Regions from separate parts of the Pseudarthrobacter sp. GQ63 genome, predicted to be linked through region 1. Evidence: riboswitches for the same ligand, from Rfam matches in the RefSeq annotation. Region 1 holds a riboswitch; the other holds the start of a gene.
The links. Region 1 has a riboswitch for S-adenosylmethionine ahead of AC6CHP_RS07565 (DUF1737 domain-containing protein). Riboswitches for the same ligand answer to the same signal wherever they lie in the genome.
Positions count from the first base shown of each region.

Region 2: it holds a riboswitch for S-adenosylmethionine, as region 1 does, so the genes downstream of both, AC6CHP_RS03530 (aminotransferase class V-fold PLP-dependent enzyme) here and AC6CHP_RS07565 (DUF1737 domain-containing protein) in region 1, are expected to answer to the same signal.

Region 1 is NZ_JCAXEF010000003.1:67,867-73,522, forward strand. Features, by position in the region: gene AC6CHP_RS07545 (DUF1905 domain-containing protein) at 1-142, shown strand, start outside; gene AC6CHP_RS07550 (methyltransferase family protein) at 132-683, opposite strand; gene AC6CHP_RS07555 (O-succinylhomoserine sulfhydrylase) at 704-1,912, opposite strand; gene AC6CHP_RS07560 (rhodanese-like domain-containing protein) at 1,913-2,323, opposite strand; gene AC6CHP_RS07565 (DUF1737 domain-containing protein) at 2,320-2,598, opposite strand; SAM riboswitch class IV at 2,612-2,725, opposite strand; gene opgC (OpgC domain-containing protein) at 3,060-5,450, shown strand; gene AC6CHP_RS07575 (GNAT family N-acetyltransferase) at 5,505-5,656, opposite strand, start outside.
Region 2 is NZ_JCAXEF010000001.1:726,356-732,011, reverse strand. Features, by position in the region: gene aroA (3-phosphoshikimate 1-carboxyvinyltransferase) at 1-979, shown strand, start outside; gene rsgA (ribosome small subunit-dependent GTPase A) at 963-2,078, shown strand; gene hisN (histidinol-phosphatase) at 2,126-2,938, shown strand; SAM riboswitch class IV at 3,098-3,211, shown strand; gene AC6CHP_RS03530 (aminotransferase class V-fold PLP-dependent enzyme) at 3,246-4,703, shown strand; gene AC6CHP_RS03525 (class I SAM-dependent methyltransferase) at 4,796-5,554, shown strand; gene AC6CHP_RS03520 (metal-dependent transcriptional regulator) at 5,604-5,656, shown strand, end outside.

The DNA of each region.
Region 1 (5,656 bases):
CGGTCACACCTGGCAGACTTCACTGTTCCCGGATGCCCACAAGGGGACGTACCTCCTGCCGGTCAAGAAGGCCGTCAGGGCCAAGTCCCGGATCAGTGAAGGCGACGCCGTGGAAGTCCGCCTCTCCGTTATCAGCGCCTGAAGCCCACAGAATTCCTGCCCACACAGCCCCTTCCCACAGAATGCCTGCCCACACAGCCTCTTCCCACATAGCGCGGCACCACCCGCCGGTACTCAGCGAACGCCCCACCGAAGGAAGCGGCGAGGCTGGCCTCCTCCCGCAAAACCTGGCGATGGACGGCAGCGGCCGCCACCGGAAGTGCGGCCAGGGTCCACGCGTTGTGCCGCACCAGCCCAGTGCCCAGATGCAGCAGCGTCCAGCCCACATACATAGGGTTGCGCGAGAATGAGTACGGGCCGGACGTCACCAGCTCAGCCGGTCGGGCGAGGAAAGTGCGGCGGGCTGCCCACCATGACCAGGCGACGAGGATGCCACCGGCGGCGAGCGATGCGCCGCCCGTTATCCGCAGAAGCCTCTGCCGGCGGCCGGTTACCCGCGAAAGCCGGATAGGAACCAGGCGCTGAAGGGCCGCGCCGGCGGCGATGCCCAGCAGGTTCTGCTCAGGCAGGGGGATGTTGGACAGCAGCAGCTGCCAGCCGGGAGCAGCGACCGTTCCAGGCATGCCCACCACCGTCCGGAGTGCTAGATCTGCTTGAGCGCCTGCTCCAGGTCGCCGATCAGGTCGTCCACGTCTTCCAGGCCGACGGAAAGCCGCACCACGCCGTCGCTCAGGCCGATCGCCGCCCTGCCCTCCGGCCCCATGGCGCGGTGCGTGGTGGTGGCCGGGTGGGTGATGAGGGACTTGGCGTCGCCCAGGTTGTTGGAGATGTCGATGATCCGCAGCCCGTCCAGCAGCGCGAACGCTGCTTCCTTCCCGGAACGGCCCCCGGATGGCGCAAGCTCGAGGGTGAGGACGGTGCCTCCGGCGCCCATCTGCTTCGCGGCCAGCTCGTATTGCGGGTGCGACTTCAGGAGCGGGTACTTCACCCAGCTGACGGCGGGCTGCTCCTCCAGCCATTCCGCGAGCCGCAGGGCGGTGGCCGAGGAATGGTTGACCCTGAGCGACATGGTCTCAAGGCCCTTGGTCAGGACCCAGGCATTGAACGCGGACAACGCCGGTCCGGTGTGGCGCATCAGCTGCTTCACCGGTCCGTCGATGAACTCCTTGGTGCCCAGGATGGCGCCGCCGAGCACCCTGCCCTGGCCGTCGATGTGCTTGGTGCCGGAGTACACAATGACGTCCGCGCCAAGCTGCCCGCAGCGTTGCAGCAGGGGAGTGGCAAAGACATTGTCGACGACGACGGTCGCCCCGGCCGCGTGCGCCAGTTCGCTGACCGCGGCGATGTCCACGATCTCCTGCATCGGGTTGGACGGCGATTCAAAGAAGACGGCGGTGGTGGGCTTGGACAGGGCCTCGCGCCACTGCTCCAGGTCAGGCCCGTCCACGAAGACGGTTTCCACGCCCCACCTCGGCAGGATCTCGTTGAGGATCACAAAGCAGGATCCGAACAGTGAGCGGGCGGCAACCACGCGGTCGCCGGCTGCCAGCAGGGCACCCAAGGCGGTGAACACGGCGGACATCCCGGACGCCGTCGCAAAGCACGCCTCGGTTCCTTCCAGCAGGCGGAGCCGCTCCTGGAACGTGGCCACGGAGGGGTTGCCGTAGCGGGAGTAGACAAAGCGCTCGTCCTCGCCCGTGAAGGCGCGCTCGGCGGCAGCCGCGGATTCGTAGACAAAGCCCGAGTTCAGGAAAATTGCTTCGCTGGTTTCCTGGAAGTTGGTGCGGTCCAGCCCGCCACGCACGGCCTGGGTGTCGGGGCTCCAGCCGGCGGCATCCTCGTTGAAGGTCACTTAGATCTTTCCCAGGTTGGTTGGCAGGCCGCGGTTCTTCCAGCCGTTGACGGTGCGTTCGCCGAAGCGGTCCGGGTCGCCTTCAAAGCCCTCCAGCACGTTGTAGGAGGTGAAGCCGGCCTGGGTGGCCGCTCTGGCTGCCGCGATGGACCGCTGGCCCGAGCGGCACAGGAACACCAGTTCGGTTGAACGGTCCTCGGGCGCCTGCTGGTTGAGGTCGTTGATGAAGTCAGGGTTGGGGATGCCGCCGGGGAAGGTCCACTGGATGAACAGCGGATCGTTCTCGGTTGCCTTGGTGTCGGGAATACCAATGTGGGCCCACTCGCCCTCGGTGCGTACATCCACCAGGATGGCGCCCTGTTCCAGCTTGTCCCAGGCCTCCTGCGGCGTCAGGTCCCCTGCGTAGCTCATGCGTGGCCCTCGCCGTCGAACTCAAGGTCGTCGCCCGTGGACTCAAGGCTGTCCACGGCGTCCGCCACTGCGGCATCCGCGGAAGCGATCGCCTCCGGAAGGACCACCGCCTGGGCCACGATGACGCTGCTGCCGTTGAAGGTCGCTGCCGGGCTGCCATGCAGCACATAGCCCTCTGCCAGGGCGGCTGAGATCCGCTCGCAGAATTCACGGTTGTCCGGGCCGCTGATGAGGCGGTAGGACAGCTTTTCTTCAGGGGCAGGTGCGTCAGACACGACGGATCTCCTTCTCTCACGCTTGCAGCTCGAATGGTCGATATGCCGAGTATTCACCTGAGGCACCCCGCCGTGGAAGGAGGGTTGCCGACCGGCCAGTCAGGGCTTGGCGCCGGTACTCATTACTCCCCAAAAACGTAACACTTGCCGCCCGGCGCCGCACCGCCGTCGTCGTCATGTTGCGTAACTGAAGGATGCAGGGCGGAGCCGCGGCGCAAAAGAGGCGTCCGTCACCGCTCTTTAACGTACGACGGCGACACCACCTTGGGTGCGCGGGCGCCAGGTGCCTGCCGCCCGGGTCAGGCCGATAAAGTTTCTGCAGGGGCCGCCGCCCCGATACTGGAGAAATCAGTCCCTGGGGGGTCTTCATCAGCACGCCATCCGCCGCCGCGCCCACACATCCCGCCCGGAGCCGCCAGCTGCGGCCCCTCCACAGGGTGGCTGCGCTCCTCGCCGCCGTGATGATGGCCGTCCTGGCGGTGGTGGTACCCGCCGGCTCAGCGCAGGCCGCCCGAAACTTCCCGGAGGAAGGCAAACCGCTGCTGGGCGCAGTCCTCGAATGGGGAGAGGACACCGCCGGCGGCTTCTCCGAAAGGCTCGGGGCATCCCCCGCAATCTTCGGACACGACATCGCCTTCCCGTTCCGTGCCTCGGAGGAGAACGATATCCGGGAGTTCCTGGAGCAGTCCGCCGGGCAGGGCGCCCATGCGATGCTGACGGTGAGGCCTGCTGTCCCGCTGGACCAGGTCACCGCTGGAGCTGCCGCAGCCTTTGCCGGGGAAGTGCGCCGGATGCAGGGGAATTTCAAGGGCCAGCTGCTCATCCGCTTTGCGCCGGACATGAATGCCAGCTGGGTGGAATGGGGCCAGCAGCCGGGCGACTACCGGCAGGCATTCCGGGCGGTGACGGCCGCGTTTCGGGATGCCGGCGCCAGTGGCAGCCATGCCATGGTATGGGAACCGTACCTGGGCAAGGACTACCCCTTTGACCGGAACCGGAATGCGCCCGGACCCGGCAGCGAAGGCTTTACCCCGTTGGATACCAATGGCGACGGCACCTGGAATGGCTCCGACAAAGCCTACGAACCCTACTACCCGGGAGACGACGCCGTGGACTGGGTGGGCCTGACGGCCTACCACGATGACACCGCAGGGGGCGCCGCCGTCAATACCGTGCCCCGAGCCGGTGAGCTGCAGGAGATGCTGACGGCTTCCGGCGGGGAGAACTTCTACGGGACATATGCCGCGGGGCGGGACAAGCCCTTCATGCTGCAGACGTCAGCCTTCTACAGCCCGTCCTCCGGAGGCGCCGCGGAAGCGGAGATCAAGAACGGCTGGTGGGACCAGGTCCTGGGCGTCGCCGCATCACCCGACTTCGCACTGACCGGGGCATTGCTCTGGGACGAACGCACCAGCACACGGGACACGGGGGTGGCCAGCATCGACTGGCGGCTCACCGGAAACGCCGGTATTGCGGACGCTGCCCACACCCGGCTTGAGGAGTCGACTGTGCAGACGGGGCCCGTTACCGATGTCAGCTCGGGTCCCGGGTTCGTCAGGTCCAACACGCTTTCGGGGGCTGCCGCCTGGACCGTTGGGGCCGCGCTCATCATCCTCCTGGCGGCGCTGTGGCAGCTCCCCGCCAGGTTGAGTGCGGTCACGGCGTGGGGCTACAGCGACCTGGCCAGCAGGGACTCACGCGTGGACCTGCTCCGTGGCCTGGCCATCGTGTTCGTGGTGGTGAACCACCTGGGCATGGTGTCGCTGTTCCAGCTCCTGACCCAGGAAGCGGTGGGCTTCGTTTCGGGTGCCGAGCTGTTCGTTCTGTTCTCCGGCCTGGTGGTGGGCATGGTGTACGGGCCCAGGGCGAAGGACGATTTTGGAACGGTGGTGGACCTCACCTCGCGCCGGGCAGGCAAACTCTACGTAACGGCACTGGTGGTGCTGGTGGGCGTTTTCCTCCTGTCTCTGCTGCCTTTCTTCCGGTCCGAGGCGCTTACAACTTTCGTGGACCAGGGCACCGGCGGGGCAGGGCACGAAGGAGCTGGACGCACTTACGATCTTTACGCGGGCATGGAAACACTGTTCCAGTTCCCTGTGCCGGCGCAGGTGCTTCCCGCCATCCTGCTGCTCCAGTTCGGGCCCTGGCAGTTCAACGTGATGGGCCTCTATGTGGTGCTGCTGCTAGCGAGCCCGCTAATCCTGGCCGCCCTGAACCGCGGCAAGGCTGTCTGGGTGCTGGCGGCATCGCTGGCCGTGTACGCGGTGGGATCGGTGACGCGCTTCAGGATCCTGCCGTCGCAGTTCGAGGATTCATTCCCCTTGCTGGTGTGGCAGGTGCTGTTCGTCATCGGCCTGGCGGCCGGGTTCCACCGGCGGAGCATCGTGGCCTGGCTTTCATCGCACACCGGGGTGGTGGTGGCCTGCACTGCCCTGGCCTTCGCGTTCGCCTTCGTATCCTGGGGCAACCCGTACCTCGCCAACGGGTTTGACGTCCGCCTGGAGATCATTCCGGACACCGCCTACCGGGCTATGTACGACCTCTTCTTCGGGCGCACCTACCTTGCCCCGGGCCGGCTGCTTAACGTCCTGGTCCTGGTGGTGGCGGCCTATGCCTTCCTCACCGCCTACTGGAAACCGGTACAGCGAGCCCTGGGCTGGTTCCTGGTCCCGTTGGGGCGCGCCACCCTCTACGTGTTCATCATGCATGTGGTCCTCATCGCCGTCATCGCCAACATCCCGGCCCTCCAGCAAGAGAACATCCTCATTAACACCCTGGCCTACGCCGTGGTGCTGGGGCTCCTCTGGCTCATGGTGCGGACGCGGTTCCTCTTCAAGATCATCCCCACCTGAGGACGCGCCCCGGCGGAGCCCATGCGCTCTTGCCTGGAGCCCGACGCGCGGGGCTCAGGGGTGCGGCAGGATCAGCTGGTGGAGCAGGTGGTCCTGCCACTGCCCTGCGATCTTCAGGTATTCCGGCGCAACCCCGATCTCCCGGAACCCCGCCCGCTGCAGGATCCGCCGCGATGCTGTGTTGTGGAGCAGGGTTGCCGCCTGGA
Region 2 (5,656 bases), on a different contig from region 1:
CCATGCCCGCAAACGGCCGATGGGAACCATCATCGAGGCGCTCACTGCGCTGGGAGTGGCCGTTTCCGCAGAAGGGGGCGGGACGCCGTCGTCACTGCCGTTCGTTGTGGAGGGCACAGGTGAGGTCCGCGGTGGCCACCTGGTCATCGATGCCAGCGCGTCGTCCCAGTTCGTTTCGGCGCTGCTCCTGGTGGGCGCAAGGTTCACCGAAGGCCTGCACCTTGAACACGTGGGCAAGCCGGTGCCGAGCCTCGACCACATCAACATGACCGTGGCAGTCCTTCGCGGCGCCGGGGTTGCCGTTGATGACTCGGTGCCCAACCACTGGGTGGTCAGCCCCGGCCCCATCCGCGCCTTCGACCAGCGGATCGAGCAGGACCTCTCCAACGCCGGCCCCTTCCTCGCCGCCGCGCTGGCCTCCCGCGGAACGGTGCGGATCCCCGGCTGGCCGGACGAAACGCAGCAGGTCGGTGACCTCTGGCGCAGCATCCTGTCCACGATGGGCGCCGAGGTAACACTCGACGACGGCGTCCTCACGGTCACCGGCGGACCCCACATCAAGGGCGGAGATTTCGCCGACACGAGCGAACTCGCGCCCACCGTGGCCGCCCTGTGTGCATTGGCTACCGGCCCCTCCCGGCTTACCGGCATCGCGCACCTGCGGGGCCACGAGACGGACCGGCTCGCCGCCCTGGTCACGGAGATCAACCGCCTTGGCGGCGACGCTGAAGAAACCAGCGACGGCCTGGTGATCCGTCCCGCACAGCTGCATGCCGGCGTCGTGCACAGCTATGCCGACCACCGCATGGCCACCGCGGGAGCCATCCTTGGCCTCGCCGTGGAGGGCGTCCAGGTGGAGGACATCGGCACCACCGCCAAGACCATGCCGGATTTCCCCCGGCTGTGGGCAGACATGCTGGCGCAGAATGGCCCGGCCGAAACGGCGTCGGAGGGTTCCAGCGGTGGCGCGGAGCACTGATTCCTGGGATGAATCGGACGTCCGGATCCGGCCCAGCAAGAAGGGCTCCCGGCCCCGCACCAAGGACAGGCCAAGCCACGATGACGCCGTCACGGGACGCATCATCACCGTTGACCGGGGCCGGTACACCGCAGTGGTGGGAGAAGACTCCGGCAATGAGCGGGTAGTCATTGCCGCCCGGGCCAGGGAACTCCGCCGGAACCCGGTGGTCGCAGGAGACTTTGTCTCCCTGGTCGGCGACGTCTCCGGGGAGCCGGACACCCTGGCACGGCTGGTGAAGATCCAGGACCGCAAGACCCTGCTGCGGCGCAGCGCGGACGACACGGACCCTGTGGAACGGGCAGTGGTGGCCAATGCCGACCAGCTGGTGATCGTGGTGGCAGCAGCGAACCCCGAGCCGCGGACCGGCTTCATCGACCGTGCCCTGGTGGCCGCCTACGACGCCGGCATCGAGCCGATCCTGCTGGTCACCAAAGCGGACGTCAAGGATCCGGCGGAACTGCTGTCCAACTACACGCATCTGGACTTTCCCGTAATCATCAGCCGGACGGCCGATTCAGCGGCCTCGGGCATTGACGCCCGTTCCGACGACGGCCTGTCCGCCCGGCTGGACAGCTCGGCCGTCGCCGAGATGCGGGGCTACCTGGACGGCAAGGTCACCGTGATGCTGGGACACTCAGGCGTTGGAAAGTCAACGATGGTCAATGCGCTGACCGGGGCGGAACGGGCCACCGGCGGAGTGAACGCCGTGACGGGCCGCGGCCGGCACACGTCGTCGTCGGCCCTTGCGCTGAAGCTGGCGGATGCGCCGTCCGGAAGCTGGATCATCGACACCCCCGGCATCCGCTCGTTTGGCCTGGCGCACGTGGACCCGGACCGCATCCTCCGCTCGTTCCCGGACCTCTCCCCCGGCATCGACGACTGCGAGCGAGGGTGCAAGCACACTGCCACCGCGGTGAACTGCGGACTGGACGCATGGGTGGGCGCGGGGCACGCCGGCCCCACCGGAGCAGCAAGGCTTGGCTCCCTTCGGCGCCTCCTCGGCACGGACCCGCGGATGGAATCCCAGGAGGCAAAGGAACTGGGCAGCGTCACCTGACGGGCCCGCTTCCCGGCAGAACGGCGCGCAGACGGTAGTTTGGAACCATGATCCAACCCGCTTCGAGCTACAACGATGACCTGCGCCTGGCCCACGTCCTGGCCGATTCCGTGGATGACCAGACCATGAGCCGCTTCAAGGCCCAGGACCTCCACATTGAGACCAAGCCGGACCTGACGCCCGTCACCGATGCGGACAAGGCAGCTGAGGAAGCCATCCGCGGCCAGCTCTCCCGGTCCCGTCCACGCGATGCCGTACTCGGCGAGGAGTTCGGCAGCACGGGCCACGGGTCGCGGCGGTGGATTATCGACCCCATTGACGGCACCAAGAACTTCGTCCGGGGCGTTCCTGTCTGGGCCACCCTGATCGCGTTGGTGGATGAAGGCGAGCCGGTGGTGGGCGTGGTCAGCGCTCCCGCCCTGGGCAAGCGCTGGTGGGCTGCCAAGGGCATGGGAGCCTACATGGGGCGTTCCCTTGCCGCGGCCACCCGCCTCCGGGTGTCCAATGTCTCCAGCCTGTCCGATGCTTCCCTTTCCTATTCGAGCCTTGGCGGCTGGAAGGAACGCGGAAACCTTAATGAATTCCTGGGCCTTACCGAGGACGTATGGCGGACCCGGGCGTTTGGTGACTTCTGGTCCTACTGCATGGTGGCCGAAGGTTCGGTGGACATCGCCTGCGAGCCTGAACTGAACCTCTACGACATGGCCGCACTGGTGCCCATCGTGGTGGAGGCTGGTGGCCGCTTCACCTCGCTGGAGGGCGAGGACGGTCCGTTCGGCGGGAACGCCCTGGCCACCAATTCCATCCTGCACTCCGAGGTGCTGCGCCGGCTGAACCCGAACCTGGACGACCTCCTCTAGTCCCGGCAGCACGAATAATCAACGGCGGGCGCCCCCGACAGGAGGCGTCCGCCGTCGTGTTCTTCGGTTCAGGCGCCCCTTTTCAACCGTTCGTAACAAAGCCCTTAACATTTCCGCGGGCTTTTAACCTTCGCTGCCCATGTTCTACGCTCTTAACCAGGTCACGAGTGCCAGCGCAAAACCCCGGTTTGCTGGCCGGCAACCCTCCATTCGCGGTGGGGTGCCCCGGGTGACGACCAGGCCGGTCCGGAAGGGATGCGGCAAGCGCGGATTCCTGCATGGAGTCCTGTTGTGAAGTGAGGTCTCTGTGACAACTGCCACCGTCTCCCCCGAAGCCGTCTCCCCCCAAGCCGCTGTCCAGCACCAGGCAGCTGCCCTGCCGGGTTCGCCTTCGCTCTTTGATCAGCGCCGCACCGCCGCCGGCCGTCCGCTAGCAGCAGTCAGCGGCGCCGAAATCCAGGCTCCACTGATCCACGGCGGCCACGTCCGGTACGCCAACCTGGACTATGGCGCATCGGCCCCCGCCCTCTCGGTGGTGTCGGCCTACCTCAACGAGATCCTGCCCTTCTACGCCAGCGTCCACCGCGGTGCCGGCTACGCCTCCCAGATCAGCACCTCGGTCTATGAGAACGCCCGCGCCATCGTCCGCGACTTCGTGGGCGGCCGCCCGGACGATTCGGTGATCTTTACCCGGAACACCACTGACTCCCTCAACCTGCTGGCGGGCTGCCTGCCCGTCACCGACGGACGGCCCAACGGCGACGTCCTGTACCTCGACATTGAGCACCACGCCAACCTTCTGCCGTGGCAGGGCGTCCCCCACCGCAGCATCGTGGCAGCGGACACCATCGCGGAAACCATTGACGCCGTCCGTGCGGAACTGCGGCAGGGCGGCGTCAGCCTGCTCGCCGTGACCGGAGCTTCCAACGTCACGGGCGAAATCCTTCCCATCCGTGCCCTTGCCGCGCTGGCGCACGAGCACGGGGCACGGATCGCAGTGGACGCGGCCCAGCTGGCCCCACACCGGCGGATCGACATCACCGCGGACGACGTCGACTACATCGCCTTCTCGGGCCACAAGCTCTACGCACCTTTTGGTGCCGGCGTGCTGGTGGGCCGCCCGGACTGGCTCGATGCCGGAACACCGCACCTTGCCGGCGGCGGCGCCGTCAGGGAAGCCAGGCTCGACGGCGTCAGCTGGGCAACCGGCCCGGCCCGCCACGAGGGCGGATCACCGAACGTGCTGGGTGCGGCGACCCTGGCCCGCGCCACGCAGGTCATCGCGGAACTGGACCAGGACCGCTGGCATGCCCACGAATCAGCCATCCGCTCCTTCCTGGTGGAAGGCCTGCAGGAGATCGACGGTGTCACCGTCCACCAGATCTTCAAGGACACGAACCCGGACACCGACACCATCGGCGTGGTCAACTTCTCCGTAGAAGGCTACGACGCCGGCCTGGTGGCCGCCTACCTCTCGGCAGAACATGGAGTTGGCCTGCGCGACGGCCGCTTCTGCGCGCACCCGCTGCTGAAGCGGCTGGGCCTTCCTTCCGGTTCACTTCGGGCCAGCTTCGGCGTCGGCTCAAGGCTGGAGGATGCCGAGCGGCTGCTGGCAGGCATCCGGGACCTGCGGACCAAGGGCCTTGGCTGGGACTATGTGGTGGACGCTGGCCGCTGGATTCCCGCCAATGACAACCGCACGTACCCCCACTGGGCACCCAACACCCCGGGAACGGCCGGCGCCGCGCCCTGCATCGACGACTGACCCACGGCTGGCCTGGCGGCCGGCGCCCTGTGGCTGCGGCTGATGCGGTAAATTCGGAGGACACCAAAGGAACCGGATGAAGGAGGCCGCGCGTGGCACGGGGTGGCCCACGGCTGGATCACGGCCGGCGCCGGGAGCTCGGCCAGAGCTTCCAGGACGGCGGCAGGCACTACCAGCAGGTGCGGCCCGGCTATCCTGCCGAATCAGCGCGCTGGCTGGTGCCTCCAGGGGCACGCGATGCGCTCGACGTGGGCGCCGGTACCGGGAAATTCACCCACCTGCTGCTGGACCTCGGCCTGTCCGTCACGGCCGTGGACCCGTCAGCGGACATGCTCGGGCAGCTGGCTGAGCACTGCCCCGCCGCCACGGCTGTCCTTGGCACCGCAGAGGCTACCGGACTGCCTGACGCGGCTTTCGACGTCGTCACCGTAGCGCAGGCGTGGCACTGGTGCGATGCCCTGAGGGCCAGCACGGAACTGGCCCGCGTCCTCCGCCCCCAGGGAACGCTGGGACTGGTCTGGAACCAGCTGGACACGTCCGTCCCCTGGGTTCACCGGCTCTCCAGGATCATGCACGCCGGGGACGTCTACAAACCCGGCCACCGCCCGCTCATAGGACCCGAGTTCGAGGCGCTGGAGGACCACCTCACGCGCTGGCAGGACTCCGTGACAACCGCAGACCTGATGGAGCTGACAAAATCCCGGAGCTACTACCTGCGCGCCGGCGAGGCCACCCGGGCGAAAGTGCTGGCCAACCTGGACTGGTACCTTCACGACCATTTGGGCCACGGGCCGGACGAGGAATTGAAACTGCCGTACCTGACGCTCGCATGGCGGGCTGTCCGGGCATGAGCGCCCTCCCGTCCACGTGCGGCCAAGGGCAGCCGGTAGGCTGGATCCTGTGAAGACCAGCGCTCCCTCCTCCTCCATAGAGGATTACGTCAAGGTCATCTA